Solwaraspora sp. WMMD1047: one gene and its partners. The protein of the gene in region 1 binds, or shares a complex with, the protein of each later gene. Links are inferred from orthologs where the notes say so. Each region holds a gene or a part of one and is shown on either strand. Other genes may lie near its edges.

Region 1 (5,048 bases):
GGCGTCACCATCACCGAGATTCCGCTGGTCCTGGCGCTGTTCTACCTTCCGCCCCTGATGGTGGTGGTGGTCTACACGCTCGCCTCGCTGATCACCCAGGTCCGTCGCAAGCTCAGCCCGGCGAAGTTCTGGTTCAACGTCGCCAAGACCGGCGCGGCGACCTCGTTGGCCTGCATGCTGCTGCTGGGGCTCCCACCGATGGAGGGGGTGGGACCCGGCACCTGGGGCATCCTTTTCGCTGCGGTGAGCACGATCACCCTCGCCACCCTCGCCGCGGTGGCCGGGGTGATCACCCTCGTGCATGGCTGGCAGGCCGGCAGGGAGATGATCCGCACCGCCGCCCCCAACTTGATCACTGCCGCGGTCAACGTGTCGGTGGGCCTGATCGTGTTGATCGCGCTCGTCACCACCTGGTGGTCCGTGGTGCTGATCGGGGCGCTCGTGGGTGGGCTGCTCTTCGTCTACCGCTCCTATGCCCAGTTCTTCCGGCAACACCGGTCACTGGCCGGCATGTACGACCTGACCCGGGCGATGTCCGAGAGTCAGGACGGCGCCATCGCCGATGCCATGCTGGGCCGGGTCCGGGCGCTCATGCAGGCCGAGTACGCCACCCTCTGGCTGCCCGCCCAGGGCCGGCACCCCGAGGTGCTGCTCACCGCCCGGGTCGACGATCCCGGCCTGTTGGACTTCGCCCGTACCCCGTCGCTGGTCCGGGAACGGGCCGTCGGCCAACGACGGACCATCGCCGCAGGTAACCGCCTCGGTGGCGAGGAGAGCCTGCGGGTCGCGTTGCGGGCCGGCTCCGCCAAGGATGTGATCGCCGTTCCGCTCCGCTCCGGGCAGGCCGTCATCGGCTCCCTGGAGGTGGTCAACCGGCTGAGCGACAGCAGCCACTTCCTCCCGAGCGACGTGCAGATCTTCGAGACGATCGCGGCGCACGTCGCGGTGGCCCTGGAGAACTCCCGGTTGGTCGACCGGCTGCGCCACGACGCCCACCACGACGGCCTCACCAACCTGCCGAACCGGCGCCGGATCACCGCGGCGCTGGAGGAGGCGGTCCGGGTCCGCGCCCCTGGCGAGGTGATCGCCGTACTGCTGTTCGATGTGGACGCGCTCCGGCAGGTGAACGAGTCGCTCGGGCACGCCGCCGGCGACAAGGTGCTGACCGAGGTGGCGACCCGGCTGCGCGACTCGGCCCCGGCCGCCGCCCTTGTCGGCCGGCTCGGCGGCGACGAGTTCGCGGTCACCCTGCGGGTGGAGAGCGCGGACGCGGCCCTGGAGTTGGCCGCGCAGCTGCGCGAGCAGATCCGCGACCAGATGGTCTTCGACTCCCTGGTCCTGGACGTCGACACGGTCGTCGGCGTGGTGGTGCATCCCGACCACGGCAGCGACCCGGCGACGTTGCTGCAGCGGGTCGACCTGGCGGCCACCGCGGCGAAGTCCACCCCGGACGGCATCCAACTGTTCAACCCGGCGCTGGAATCCCGGTCAATGCACCGGTTGGGGCTCGCCGGTGACCTGCGCAACGCGCTCGACAACGGCGAGCTGGAGGTCTACTTCCAGCCCAAGGTCACCCTCGGCGAACGACGGCTGGTCGGCGTCGAGTGCCTGGCCCGCTGGGAACACCCCGCCCACGGCGCGGTCGCGCCAGAGGACTTCGTCGCGGTCGCCGAGCACACCGGCCAGCTCAGCCGACTCACCGAGGCGGTGCTGCGGGAGGGGCTGCGGCGCAGCCGGGACTGGACCGACGCCGAGCACCCGCTCGCCGTCGCGGTCAATCTCTCCTCGCGTACGCTCACCGACCCGCACTTCCCCGCCCGGGTCCAGGAGCTGCTCACCGAGTACGGCGTGGCGCCCGAGCTGGTCACCTTCGAGATCAAGGAGGCCGGCGTCCTGGACGGCACGGACCGGCCGGTGCCGATCCTGCGCCGGCTGCGGGACATCGGCGTACGCCTCTCCGTGGACGACTTCGGCACCGGCTACTCGTCCCTGTCCCACCTGCGGCGGCTGCCGGTCAACGAGGTGAAGGTCGATCAGTCGTTCGTCCAGGGGATGGCGACCGACCCGGTGGACCTGGCCATCGTGAACGCGGTGGTGACCCTCTCCCAGCAGTTCGGCCTCGCGGTGGTGGCCGAGGGGGTGGAGAGCGAGCTGACCCTGGAGCTGCTGCAGGACATCGGCTGCGAGATCGGCCAGGGGTTCCTGTTCAGCCGGCCGCTGCCGTACGAGCGGCTGGAGGCCTGGTTCGGTGCCCAGGCGGAGTCCGAGACGCCGTTGGCGCCGGACGTACGCCGGCTGCGGGCGGTCCCGGCGACGGGCGCCGAGAACTGGCCCAGCGGGGTCAGGCGGCCGGCGGGGATCTGATTTCACCTCGCGCGCGCGCCCGTGTACTCTTACCCCTGCGCGTCCGCAGGAAAGATCGCGTGCGCCCCCTTAGCTCAGTCGGCAGAGCGTCTCCATGGTAAGGAGAAGGTCTACGGTTCGATTCCGTAAGGGGGCTCAGAGGGTTCTTGTGACCCGCCCACGGCGGTGTAGCTCAGATGGCAGAGCAAGCGGCTCATAATCGCTGTGTCGCCGGTTCAAGTCCGGCCACCGCTACTTCCGGTCGCCGGGTCGGTCCCGGGGACCCGATCGGATGGGCGCCGGCAGGCGCCCACTTTGCGTGTCCGCCCTCCGGGCGTCTACGCTGGTACGTCGTAGTTGATCCGTTATCGAGGAAGGCACTCCGCCGTGGCTAAGGCGACCGATGTCCGTCCGAAGATCACCTTGGCGTGTGTGGAGTGCAAGGAGCGCAACTACATCACGCGTAAGAACCGCCGTAACGACCCGGACCGCATCGAGCTGAAGAAGTTCTGCCCCCGGGACGGCAAGCACACCCTGCACCGCGAGACCCGCTGAGCTTGCGGACCACGGCCGGTCGGGACGGGTGCACCGTCCCGACCGGCCGTCGGTTCCGGGCCGGGTGGCGGGCGTGTAGTTTCTCGGCATGCCGATGGACTCCTCCTTCGTCGGGCGCAGTTTCGCCCCGACGCCGCCGTACCTCGTGGGCCGGGAAAAGATCCGTGAGTTCGCCGCGGCGATCGGGGCCGGCGATCCGGCGCACAACGATCCGGCCGCAGCCCGCTCGATGGGGCATCCGGACGTGGTGGCGCCGGTCACCTTCCCGGTGGTGCTGACAATTCCCGCGATCCAGCAGATCATCGAGGATCCGGCGTTGGGCGCCGACGCCGAGCGGCTGGTGCACGGTGACCAGCGGTTCGCGTACACCCGGCCGGTGGTGGCCGGGGACGAGTTGACCTGCGCCAGCAGCATCGAGGAGATCATCTCCAGGGGCGGGCACGACTTCGTGACCTTCCGGACCGACGTGGCGACCGTGGCCGGTGAGCCGGTGGTGAGCGTCTGGTCGAGGCTGGTCATCAGGGGGGAGGGCTGATCCGGTTGGAGACCCAGAGCACGCTGACGGTCGGACAGGAGCTGCCGGTCCAGACGTTCCGGGTGACCCGGGCGGACCTGGTCCGCTACGCGGGCGCCTCGGGTGACTTCAACCCGATCCACTGGAGCGACCGGATCGCGACGAAGGTCGGGCTGCCGGGCGTCATCGCGCACGGCATGCTGACGATGGCGCTCGTCGGTCGGGCGGTCACCGGGTGGGCCGGCTCGCCGGACGCGGTGATCGAGTACGGGGTCCGGTTCGCCCGGCCGGTGGTGGTACCCGACGACGACACCGGAACCGAGATCGAGGTACGCGCCAAGGTGCGGGCGGTGGCCGACGACGGTTCGACGCAGCTCGATCTGACTGCGACCTGTGCCGGCGAGCGGGTGCTGTCCCAGGCTCGGGCGACGATCCGGACGGCGCGGCCGACACCGGGCTGAGCCGTGGCCGGCGTACCGGGGCGGTCCGGTTGGGAAACTCGGGCCGGTACCCGTACACTGGTCCGCCGTGGGGCAAGTGGCCCTGCTTTGGCCTGCGTGCCGGAGTGGGTTCGGCTGTCCTACCTAGGGGTGTAGCTCAATTGGCAGAGCAGCGGTCTCCAAAACCGCAGGCTGCAGGTTCAAGTCCTGTCACCCCTGCGCCTGAGGCCTGACCGTTCCAAGGGGGGTCGGATTCGGCCGGCGTGACCAGCGAGCGTGCGTCCACCGACGTGCGAACCAATTGGCGACGGAGGTCGAAGTGGCCGACAAGAATCGGCGCGGTGAGGACGACGCGAACGACCGCCTGGACGACGAGGCTGTCGACGACCGCCTCGACGACCCGGCGGACGACGACGTCGTCGAGGACGACGACCGGGAGCTCTCCCGGGGCGGCACCGCCACCCGCAAGAAGGCGGAGTCCACCGAGAGCCAGCCGAAGTCGAAGTCGGAAACCGGGCGGGTCGGAATATTCGGGCGCGTCGGACGGTTCTTCCGCGAGGTAGTGGCGGAACTGCGTAAGGTCATCTGGCCGACCCGCAAGGAGCTGTTGACCTACACCACGGTCGTGGTCGTGTTCATCGCCGTGATGACGTCGATCGTCGTCCTGCTCGACTACGGGTTCGCGCGGGCCATGCTGTGGGTCTTCGGCAATCCGAGCTGACGACGTGATCAGCTGATAGTGACGGAAGTGAGCGAGCGTGCCTGAGTACGACGAGACCGCCGGTACCGCGGACGAGCAGTCCGCGGTCGCGACGGCGGCGGGTGACGAGTCGGTCGAGGCCGCCAGCGAGCCGGAGTTCGAGGCCACCAACGGTTCGGCGCCCGACGAGAACTTCGACCCGGTCGCGGAGCTGCGGCAGAAGCTGCGCTACGCGCCGGGCGACTGGTACGTGGTGCACTCCTACGCCGGCTACGAGAACAAGGTCAAGACCAACCTCGAGACCCGGATCACCAGCCTCGACATGGAAGAGTTCATCTACCAGGTCGAGGTGCCGACCCGGGAAGAGGTCGAGGTCAAGAACGGCAAGCGCCTGCAGGTCCAGAACAAGGTCTTCCCGGGCTACATCCTGGTCCGGATGGAGCTGACGCCCGAGTCGTACTCCTGCGTCCGGAACACCCCCGGGGTGACCGGCTTC
Region 2 (5,190 bases), 5.2 Mb from region 1 along the record:
TCCTCGGTGCCGGCAAGACCAGCCTGCTCAATCACGTCCTCGCCAACCGGGACGGTCTGCGGGTGGCGGTGATCGTCAACGACATGAGTGAGGTCAACATCGACGCCGCGCTGGTCCGCGACGGTGGGGCGCTGTCGCGGACCGACGAGCGACTGGTCGAGCTGACCAACGGCTGCATCTGCTGCACCCTCCGCGATGACCTGCTGCAGGAGGTGAGCCGGCTGGCACGGCAGGGCCGATTCGATTACCTGCTGATCGAGTCGAGCGGCATCTCCGAGCCGATGCCGGTGGCCGCCACCTTCGCCTTCGGTGTCGAGGACGGGCAGGTGCTCGACGACCTGGCCCGGCTGGACACCTGCGTCAGCGTCGTCGACGCGGCGGGTCTGCTGGCCATGATCGAGGCGGGCGAGACCCTGGAGGCCCGTGGCCTGGCGGCGTACGAAGGGGATGACCGGGGGATCGCCGACCTGCTCGTCGACCAGATCGAGTTCGCTGACGTGTTGGTGGTCAACAAGACCGACCTGATCGCTCCGACCGACCTGACGGTGGTGGAGGCGCTGCTGACCCGCCTCAATCCGGCCGCCCGGCAGGTCCGCGCCGTGCACGGCCGGGTGGCTCCGGTGGAGATCCTGCACACCGGCCGGTTCGACCTCGAACGCGCCGAGACCGCGCCGGGCTGGGTCACCGAACTAAACGGGGGGCACGTGCCGGAGACCGAGGAGTACGGCATCTCCAGCATCGTGTTCCGCGACCACCGGCCGTTCCACCCGCAGCGGCTGTGGGAGCTGCTGGCGGCCGGCCTCGACGCGTTCGGTGTGGTGCGTTCCAAGGGGTTCCTGTGGCTGGCCAGCCGCCCGGATGTGCAGGCCCTCTGGTCACAGGCCGGCCCGTCGGGGCGCTGTGACCCGGTCGGCGTGCCCGTCGTGGTGTCCGGGCAGTGGCCGCCGGATTCCGAGGAACGCGCCGAACTGGAGTCTCGCTGGCATCCCGTCTTCGGTGACCGGCAGCAGGAACTCGTGCTCATCGGCATCGGCCTGGACGGTGACGGCCTGCGGGCGGCGTTGGGCGGCTGCCTGCTCACCGAAAGCGAGTGCGCCGCCGGACAGGACGCCTGGCGGAGACTGCCCGACCCGTTCCCCGAGTGGGACCTCGGCGATCTGCACGACCAGGACCACGACCACCCCGAGCCGGTTGCGGTCTGACGATGTCGCTGACTGCGGAGAACGACGACGCGGCCCGAGGCGAGGGCGCCGCGACCGGGAAACAACCGTCGCGGTGTTTCGAGCAGGCCGCCGCGAGCTACGACCGGACCGGCGTGCCCTTCTTCGGGCCGTCCGGCGATGAACTGGTTCGCCGGGCCGGCATTCGGCCGGGCGACCGGGTGCTTGATGTCGGCTGCGGCCGGGGAGCCGTCCTGTTCCCCGCGGCGGAGGCCACCGGGTCTACGGGCCATGTCATCGGCATCGACCTCGCGCCGACCATGGTGGCGCTCACCGCCCGAGACGTCGCCCAGGCCGGTCTGGCTCATGTCGACGTACGGGTCCGGCCCGTTCCTACCTGTCGGCGCAGGCCGCGCAGGTACCCCGGATGTCGAGTCGGTCGGGGTGCGGGCTGAAGCCGGTGTGTTGCTGCAGGCCGCTGAGCCAACTCGTCACGATGTCGGGTGGGCACTCGATCACCAGGTCGCACCGGGTGCAGATCAGATGCTGGTGGGGTGCTGCGCCGCAGTGGCGGTAGGAGCGTTGTCCGTCCAGGTCGAACGTGTGCAGCAGGCCCGCGTCGGCGAGCCTGTGCAGCACACGGTAGACGGTGGTCAGGCCGATGTGCCGGACGGTGCGGTTGAGTTCGGCGTGTACCTCCCGGGCGGTGAGCGGGCGGGAGTGTCCGATCACCAGTGTCAGGACGGCCCGGCGCTGTGCGGTGGCTGTCAGCCCCGCGGCCCGTAGCTGCTCGTCCGGCACGAGTGGCGTGGTCACGGGCTCAGGGTCGTACGCCGAGGTGCACGCCGCGGGCGAAGAGCCGGAACAGGTCGTCGCGGTGCGCCGAGAGCCTCGGCGTTCATCCGCCCTGGGGTCCGCGCCGGGCGTACTTGTTGCGGAACTTCTCGATCCGGCCGGCGGTGTCGAGCACGCGCTGCGTGCCGGTCCAGAACGGGTGGCTGGCTGACGAGATCTGGACGTCGATCACCGGGTAGGTGTTGCCGTCGGTCCACTCGATCGTCTGCCTGCTGGTGGCGGTGGATCGGGTCAGGAAGGCGAAGTCTGCGCCCTTGTCGCGGTAGACGACGGGTCGGTACTCGGGGTGGATTCCGGGCTTCATGCGGGTCGTGCTCCTTCGGGGTCAGCGTCGGTCAGTTCCTCCGGATGCAGGGGGAAACAACCGGCGAAGGGGTCGGGATAGGTGCGCCAGGTCTGCTCGCCGTCGGCGAGTTCGGCGTCGGTGAGCAGGCAGCTGGTGAGGGTGCGGTCCAGTTCGGCGGGGTCGAAGTCGAGGCCGATGAAGACCAGGTGCTGGTGCCGGTCGCCGTAGTAGGGGTCCCACTCCATCGCGGCGGCGAGCCGGCGATGGTCGTCGACCTGTTCCCAGCGGTCGGTGGGCAGGCTGACCAGCCAGTGTCCGAGCGACCCCATGCCCAGACCGCCGCCGGCGAACTCCCAGGCCACCACGGTGTCGGGTTGGCTGGCCAGCCAGAGATGGCCGCGCGAGCGGACCATCTCGGCGTTGACGTCTTCGAGTACGTCGTGCAGGCGCTGCGGATGGAACGGGCGGCGGGCGCGGAAGACGGCGGAGACGACTCCGCAGTCGGGCTCCGGGGCGTGCGTGCCCAGCGGATAGCCCCGCAGACCCCGGACGAGCACCCCCGGAGTCTCCGGCCGGTGTCGACGGGTGCGGCGCAGTTGGCGGGTCAGTGCGCTGGCGTCGACGAGGTCTCCGTCGAGGCGGAGCTGGGTCGCCCACGGCGCCATCCGCCGCAGCAGGACCGACAGCCGGCCGGTGTCGAAGGCGCCCTCCCGGGACTGCCCCCACAGCACCAGGGTGTCGGCGTACTCGATCTGGCGGACCACCACGTCTGCGAGCGCGCGGTGGTCGTCCTCGGCGGCCTGGATGCCGAGTTCGGTGAGGTCGTCTGTGCTGGCCAGGCCGTCGAGCAGGTGTTCGGCGTCGACGACGGTGACATAGGAGTCGATGCGGATGAGTTCGGTGATCGGTGCGCCGTCGACCAGGCAGTGGGTGCAGGCGGCGGCGACCGCCTCGGGTTCCACCACCTCGGGCAGCATCAGCACCAGGTCCCGGCCGGGCTGGCTGCGGGTGAGCCGGACCAGGGTGGGCAGCACGTCCTCGCGCAGGGTGCAGGAGGCGCAGCCGTGTCTCAGCTCGATTCGTACGTCCTCGACGATCCCGGCGCCGGAACGGACCACCCGACGGACGACCCCGTCCCGGATCCCGGCCAGGTCGTGCCGTACCAGCAGCAGCGACGGGTCGGCCGCGAGCATGGTCCGGGCGACGGCGAAGGTCGCCGCCGGCCAGAACCCGGACAGCACGGTCAGTGACGGGCGGGAGCCAGTATCGGCTGTCACCGCATGGGGTGTGGCCTGTGGTGCCGACATCGAGATCCTCTCCATCAACCTGAAAACGATTGTCATTATATGCCAACCTGGCTGGTGAAGCGAATGCCGTGTCGGAGGCGTCAGCTGGGTGGGGTCAGGTAGCCGCGGTGGAAGGCGGCCGCGACGGCCGCCGCCCGGTCGTTGACCCCTAGCTTCGCGTACGCGTGCAGTAGGTGGGTCTTGACGGTGGCCTCGCTGATGAACAGCTGTCGGGCGGCCTCGCGGTTGGTCGAGCCCTGGGCGATCAGCGTCAGCACCTCCAGCTCACGTTGCGACAGCGGCTCCGAGGCCGGCTGCCGCATCTGACCCATCAGCCTGGTCGCGACCGCGGGGGAGAGGACCGCCTGCCCACGCGCGGCCGCCTCCACCGCCCGGAACAGCTCTTCCCTGGGCGCGTCCTTCAGCAGATAGCCGGTGGCGCCGGCCTCGATGGCGGGCAGCACGTCGCGATCCGAGTCGTAGGTGGTGAGCACCAGCACCCTGGCCGGCACCCCGCGGTCGGCCAGTTCCCTGATGGCCGTGACGCCGTCGATGCGCGGCATCCGCAGATCCATCAGGATCACGTCGGGTCGCAATCGGTCCGCGACCGCGATCGCCTCCGCGCCGTCACCGGCCTCGCCGAGCACCTCGAACCGCGGGTCGGCACTGAACATCCCCCGCAACCCGTCCCGGACCACCGGGTGGTCGTCGACGATCAGCACCGAGATCATTGTCCGCCTCCGGCCGGTATCGCCGGCACGGTGGCCGAGATCGCGGTGCCGCCGCCCGGCTCCGACTCGATGTCGAGCCGACCCGCGAGGCGCTGCACCCGTTGTCGCATGCCGGCCAGCCCGAACCCGCCGTTCGCGGAACCATTGGCGCGCTTGGCGTCGGGCTCGAAACCCACACCGTCGTCCCGTACGTCCAGGGTCACCAGATCCTCCATGTACGACAGGGTCAGGCCGACCCGGCTGGCGTTCGCGTGCTTGGCCACGTTGGCGAGCGCCTCCTGCGCGGCCCGCAGCAGTGTCACCTCGACGTCGGTGTGCATCGGTCGAGGGTCGCCGGTGGTGGTCAGCACCGCGTCGATGTGGTGCACCTCCGACCAGCGCCGGGTTACGTCGCTTATCGCGTCCGGCAGCCGGGCCTTGGCGAGCACCTCCGGCTCCACCGCGTGGACCGTCCGGCGGGCCTCGACCAGGCCCTCCCGGGCCAGGTCCATCGCGTTCGTCAGGTGCCGGCGCCAGGTCGCGGGCTCGTCCGGCTTCTGCTCGGCGGCCTGGAGCTGGGTCAGGATGCCGGCCAGGCCCTGGGCCAGGGTGTCGTGGATCTCCCGCGCCATCCGTTGCCGCTCGTCCAGCACCCCGGCCTCGCGAGCCTGGACGAGCAATTGTGCGTGCAGACCGGCGTTCTCCCGCAGCGCCCCTTCGAGCTTGCGGTTGGCCTCGTGCAGCTCGGCGAGCGCCTGCTTCTGTTTGAGGTTGCGTTGGTCGGCCAGCTCGACGAAGTACGAGGAGATCCAGGCCAGCACCGTGCTGATCAGGCTGATGGCGGCCCACGCCCACCAGAAGCCGGCGATGATGGTGGCCACCCCGCCCAGGTA
Region 3 (5,054 bases), 420 kb from region 1 along the record:
GGGTTCCGGCCGGAACGGACGCCGCGGCGCTGCTGGCCAACGGCGGCGACAGCGCGCGGGCCCGGGACATGCGCCAGCTCGGCGCGGTCTGCCTGGCGATCCGCGACGGCCGCTCGGTGGAGGCGATGGTCCGGCTCGACGGGGCGACCGTCTCCGCCGAGACCCTCGGCTCGGCCGAACACGCCCGGCTGCGCAGCCTGGCCTTCGCCCGCTCCGGCGACCACGCCGCCGCGCACCGCGCCGACCGGTACGCCTTCCGGCTGGCCGCCCAGCGCAACGACCGGCTCCGGGACGTCTACGTCGACGGCATCGCGGCCCGCATCGACCACGAGGAGATGCGCCGGGAGGCGGCCCGGTACGAGGGTGAGGCGCTCACCGATCCGTTGACCGGGCTGCCGAACCGGCGCCGGCTGGAGCGCTACGTGGCGGCGCTCGTCACCCGCGGCGAGCGGGCCGCACTCGGGGTCTGCGACCTGGACGGCTTCCGGGCCGTCAACGGCGCGCACGGCCACCACTCCGGCGACCTGGTGCTGCAGCGGATCGCCGGGGTGATCAACCGGGTGATGCGGCGCGGCGACTTCGTCTCCCGGTACGGCGGCGACGAGTTCGTGGTGGTGCTGCCGGGCGCCGGGATGGTCGAGGCCGCCGAGGTGTCCCGCCGCATCCGGGCCGCCGTCCGGGCCGAGGACTGGGAGTCGCTGGTGCCCGGCACCCCGGTCGGGATCAGCGTCGGCTTCGCCGAACTGCCGGCGGCCGGCGCCGGGCAGCGCGACGCGTTCGGCGTCGCCTTCGAGCAGGCCGACCGGGAGATGCTGCGGCTCAAGAGCCGCAACCGGGCCGACGTGGGCTGATCCCGGTCAGCGCCGGGACAGCTCCGGGTCACCGGCCAGCCGCGCGGTCCGGTCCGCCTCGGTCAACGCGTCGAGTACGCCGTCCAGCTCCCCGCCGAGCACCAGGTCCAGGTTGTACGCCGTGAAGCCGATCCGATGGTCGGTGATCCGGTTCTGCGGGAAGTTGTAGGTGCGGATCCGCTCGGAGCGGTCCACTGTGCGCACCTGGGACCGGCGGGCGTCGGAGGCGGCGGCGTCGGCCTGTTCCTGGGCGGCGGCGAGCAGCCGGGCCCGCATGATCCGCATCGCCTGTTCCCGGTTCTGCAGCTGACTCTTCTCGTTCTGGCAGGAGACCACGATGCCGGTCGGCAGATGGGTGATCCGCACCGCCGAGTCGGTGGTGTTCACCGACTGGCCACCCGGCCCGGACGAGCGATACACGTCGATGCGCAGCTCGTTCGGGTCGATCGTGACGTCGACCTCCTCGGCCTCCGGCAACACCAGCACCCCGGCCGCGCTGGTGTGGATGCGGCCCTGCGACTCGGTGACCGGCACCCGCTGCACCCGGTGCACGCCGCCCTCCCACTTGAGTCGGGACCAGACCCCGTTGCCGCCCTCGGGCACGCCGCGTGCCTTCACCGCCAGCGAGACGTCCTTGACCCCGCCCAGATCGGAATCCTGCGCGTCCAGCACCTCGGTGGCCCAGCCGTGCCGCTCGGCGTACCGCATGTACATCCGCAGCAGGTCCCCGGCGAACAGCGCGGACTCCTCGCCGCCCTCGCCGGCCTTGATCTCCAGGATCACGTCCTTGGCGTCGTGCGGGTCGTGGGGGATCAACAGCTCGGCCAGCCGCTCCTCCAACGCCGGCAGGGCGGCGGCGAGGGACTCCACCTCCGGCTGGAACGACGGGTCCTCGGCGGCCAGTTCGCGGGCCGCCACCAGGTCGGCCCGGGCCTGCTCCAGCTCGCCGGCCGCCTTGTGCACCGGGGTCAGCTCGGCGAACCGGCGGCCGACCCGCCGGGCGGTGGCCTGGTCGGCGTGGATCCCCGGGTCGGCGAGCCGCTTCTCCAGGTCGGCGTACTCGTCGAGCAGCGCGGCGAGACGGTCACTACTCATTGCTGCTGCTCCCTGTGGACGGCTCGGCGTCCCGGTGGACGGCTGCGGGGGTTCGGCCGGTGGGTACCGGCCACATGCGAGACGGCGCCCACCGCCCGGCGGAACCGGGTGGCGGGCGCCGTCTGGGCCGCTACTTGGCCTTCTTGGCCTGAACCTTGGCGTACTTCTGCTGGAACTTCGCGACCCGACCGGCGGTGTCGAGGACGCGCTGCTTGCCGGTGTAGAACGGGTGGCAGGCGCTGCAGGTCTCGACGTGGATCGAGCCGCCCTTGGCGGTGCTGCGGGTGGTGAACGAGTTACCGCAGGAGCACGTCACCTCGGTGGTCACGTACTCTGGGTGGATCTTGGGCTTCATGTCGCCTCGGTCCTTTCATTTGTGGTCGCCGGGTCGCCGTCTGCGCCCACCGCCGGTGCCGCGACGGATCGCGACCCGCTGGCGGGCTCGGGCGTGAACCGGAACCGGTGGCCGATTGACAAGTGTGCCATGGGCTTCCGCCGGCCCGAATTCGGGCCGCACACGAGGTCTGTGACAGGTAACGGGCCGGACCTGTCAGGCATTCCCGGCCCGCCGGGTGAGCTCACCCGGACAGCCGGTGCGGAACCGGACGCCTGGGCACACTCTCCCCCGACGTCCACCTGCCCCGTCCGCCGCCGGCCCGGTCCGGGCCGGCGGGGGACGGTTGGCGTCCGGCGGCGTTACTCGCCCGGCGTCGACTTGGCGATCTGCATCAGGAACTCGATGTTGGTCCGGCTCTGCTTGAGCCGGTCCAGCAGCAGGTCCAGGGCGGCCTGCGAGTCCAGCGAGTGCAGCACCTTGCGGAGCTTGTGGATGATCGCGAGCTCCTCCGGCGCGAGCAGGATCTCCTCCTTGCGGGTGCCGGAGGTGTGGATGTCGATGGCCGGGAAGACCCGCTTGTCGGCGATCTTGCGGTCCAGCTTGAGCTCGGCGTTGCCGGTGCCCTTGAACTCCTCGAAGATGACCGTGTCCATCACCGAACCGGTCTCCACCAGGGCGGTGGCGAGGATGGTCAGCGAGCCGCCGTTCTCGATGTTGCGGGCCGCGCCGAGGAACCGCTTCGGCGGGTAGAGCGCGGTGGAGTCGATACCACCCGACATGATCCGGCCGCTGGCCGGCGCCGCCAGGTTGTACGACCGGCCGAGCCGGGTCACCGAGTCGAGCAGCACGACCACGTCGTGCCCCAGCTCGACCAGGCGCTTGGCCCGCTCGATCGCCAGCTCGGCGACGGTGGTGTGGTCCTGCGGCGGCCGGTCGAAGGTGGCCGCGACCACCTCGCCCTTGACCGAGCGCTGCATGTCGGTGACCTCTTCGGGCCGCTCGTCGACGAGCACCACCATCAGGTGACACTCCGGGTTGTTGTGGGTGATCGCATTGGCGATCGCCTGCAGCACCATCGTCTTACCGGCCTTCGGCGGCGACATGATGAGCGCCCGCTGGCCCTTGCCGATCGGCGTGACCAGGTCGATGACCCGGGTGGTGAGGATGTGCGGCTCGGTCTCCAGCCGCAACCTCTCCTGCGGGTAGAGCGGGGTCAGCTTGTAGAACTCCGGCCGCCGCTTGGCCTCCTCCGGGTCCATCCCGTTGATGGTGTCCAGCCGGACCATGGGGTTGTACTTGTCCCGACGCTGCTCGCCGTCCCGGGCCGACCGCACCGCGCCGGTGACCGCGTCACCGCGGCGCAGGCCGTACTTCTTGACCTGTGACATCGACACGTAGACATCGTTGGGGCCGGAGAGGTAGCCGGTGGTGCGGACGAACGCGTAGTTGTCCAGCACGTCGATGATCCCGGCCACCGGCACGAGGACGTCGTCCTCGCTCACCTGCGGCTCCCGGCCGCCGGAGTCGCCGCCGCCGTCGGGGCGGTCGCCCCGGCCGCGCCGCCGGTCCCGGAACCGGCTGCGCCGGCCGCGCCGGCCGCCCTCACCGGAGTCGTCGTCGGAGTCGTTGTCCCGGTCGTTGCCGCCGCGCTGTCCCCGGTCACCCCGGTCGTTGCGGTCCCGGTCGCCGTTGCGGTCCCGCCCGTTGCGGGCCTCGCCGCGCTCGTTGCGGTCGCCACGGTCCCGGTCGCCGCGCTCGTTGCGCTCGCCGCGATCCCGGTCGCCGCGCTCGTTGCGCTCGCCGCGGTCCCGGTCGCCACGGTCAGCCCGCTCCGCGGCCCGCTCACCCCGGTCGGTACCTCGGTCACCCCGATCGGACCGGTCACCCCGATCGGACCGGTCACCCCGATCGGACCGGTCACCCCGATCGGACCGGTCACCCCGATCGGACCGGTCACCCCGGTCGGACCGGTCACCCCGGTCGGACCGGTCACCCCGGTCGGACCGGTCACCGCGGTCGCGGTCGGTGTCGGCGGCCGGCTGCTCCTGGCCGGCTTCGGTGCCGGCGGTGCCGGCGCCGGAGCGGCTGCGGCGGGGGGCCCGTTCGCGTACCTCGGGCTCGGCGGCCGGCGCCTGGTTGTCCGGCGCCTCGCTGCGCCGCTCGGCGTCCGGCCGCTCGCCGGCCTCCCGCACCTCCAGGCGTACCTCGTCCCGGGCCGGGGCCGCCGCGGCGGCCACCTCGGCCCGCGGGCGCGGAGCACCCGCGGCGGCCGCGCCGCCCTGCCGCTCGGAGATCGCGTTGATCAGTTCGCCCTTGCGCATCCGGGCCGTACCGGAGATGCCGAGCGACGCGGCCAGGCTCTGCAACTCGGGCAGCAGCATGGCCGCCAGCCCGGTGCCGGACCGCCGACGGCGGGCGGGGCCTGCGGTGGCGTCGCCAGCGACGTTGGAAACGTCCGACGTCACGTCGGTGGTGTCGCTCAATGGATTCCTTCCCTCGATAAGGCCGGGGCTGCCCGGGAGGCGGAACTAGGTGGCCGGGCGGCCTCGGTGCACCCGCCTCGCGTGACGCGTCGCGGGAGTCTGTGACACAGCAGCCGTCGGTTTCCCACCCACCAGATCTCGGTGCGCGGGGCTCGCCGACTGCGGCGACCTGGGAGACTGCGGTGCGGCGTGGCCTAGGCAGGGGTTGAGACGGGCTAACCGCCGATAGCTTCGGGGGTGCGCCGACCCGCAGGAGATCGCGTGCTTCGCGGCTGTGCTAAGTCTAGA

What was found. Proteins that work in one complex are often made in the same cells at the same time.
Region 2: rpmG (region 1) and O7627_RS27155 share a complex: the UniProt entries of both Bacillus subtilis proteins name them as parts of the 50S ribosomal subunit. The link is inferred for Solwaraspora sp. WMMD1047 from one-to-one orthologs.
Region 3: rpmG (region 1) and rpmE share a complex: the UniProt entries of both Bacillus subtilis proteins name them as parts of the 50S ribosomal subunit. The link is inferred for Solwaraspora sp. WMMD1047 from one-to-one orthologs.

What each region holds. Positions count from the first base shown.
Region 1 is NZ_JARUBL010000001.1:780,820-785,867, forward strand. What follows is about bases 1,459-4,314. They hold rpmG (50S ribosomal protein L33), read left to right. Parts: upstream 1,459-2,730; coding sequence 2,731-2,898; downstream 2,899-4,314. Other genes in these bases: O7627_RS03640 (EAL domain-containing protein), read left to right, coding at 1,459-2,364; O7627_RS03660 (MaoC family dehydratase N-terminal domain-containing protein), read left to right, coding at 2,987-3,433; O7627_RS03665 (MaoC family dehydratase), read left to right, coding at 3,439-3,873; secE (preprotein translocase subunit SecE), read left to right, coding at 4,172-4,314. Also shown: more of O7627_RS03640, read left to right, coding at 1-1,458; more of secE, read left to right, coding at 4,315-4,573; transcription termination/antitermination protein NusG, read left to right, coding at 4,611-5,048.
Region 2 is NZ_JARUBL010000001.1:5,946,530-5,951,719, reverse strand. What follows is about bases 690-3,687. They hold O7627_RS27155 (type B 50S ribosomal protein L31), read right to left. Parts: upstream 2,320-3,687; coding sequence 2,059-2,319; downstream 690-2,058. Other genes in these bases: O7627_RS27150 (GTP-binding protein), read right to left, coding at 2,316-3,608; O7627_RS27160 (Fur family transcriptional regulator), read right to left, coding at 1,554-1,976; O7627_RS27170 (GTP-binding protein), read left to right, coding at 690-1,202. Also shown: more of O7627_RS27170, read left to right, coding at 1-689; O7627_RS27145 (response regulator transcription factor), read right to left, coding at 3,689-4,318; O7627_RS27140 (sensor histidine kinase), read right to left, coding at 4,315-5,190. UniProt on the Bacillus subtilis protein: While neither of the L31 paralogs is essential, this protein does not seem to function as the main L31 protein.
Region 3 is NZ_JARUBL010000001.1:1,201,297-1,206,350, reverse strand. The notes cover bases 690-3,551. They hold rpmE (50S ribosomal protein L31), read right to left. Parts: upstream 2,302-3,551; coding sequence 2,077-2,301; downstream 690-2,076. Other genes in these bases: rho (transcription termination factor Rho), read right to left, coding at 2,643-3,551; prfA (peptide chain release factor 1), read right to left, coding at 858-1,946; O7627_RS05615 (GGDEF domain-containing protein), read left to right, coding at 690-851. Outside these bases: more of O7627_RS05615, read left to right, coding at 1-689; more of rho, read right to left, coding at 3,552-4,766. UniProt on the Bacillus subtilis protein: Binds the 23S rRNA. While neither of the L31 paralogs is essential, this protein seems to function as the main L31 protein.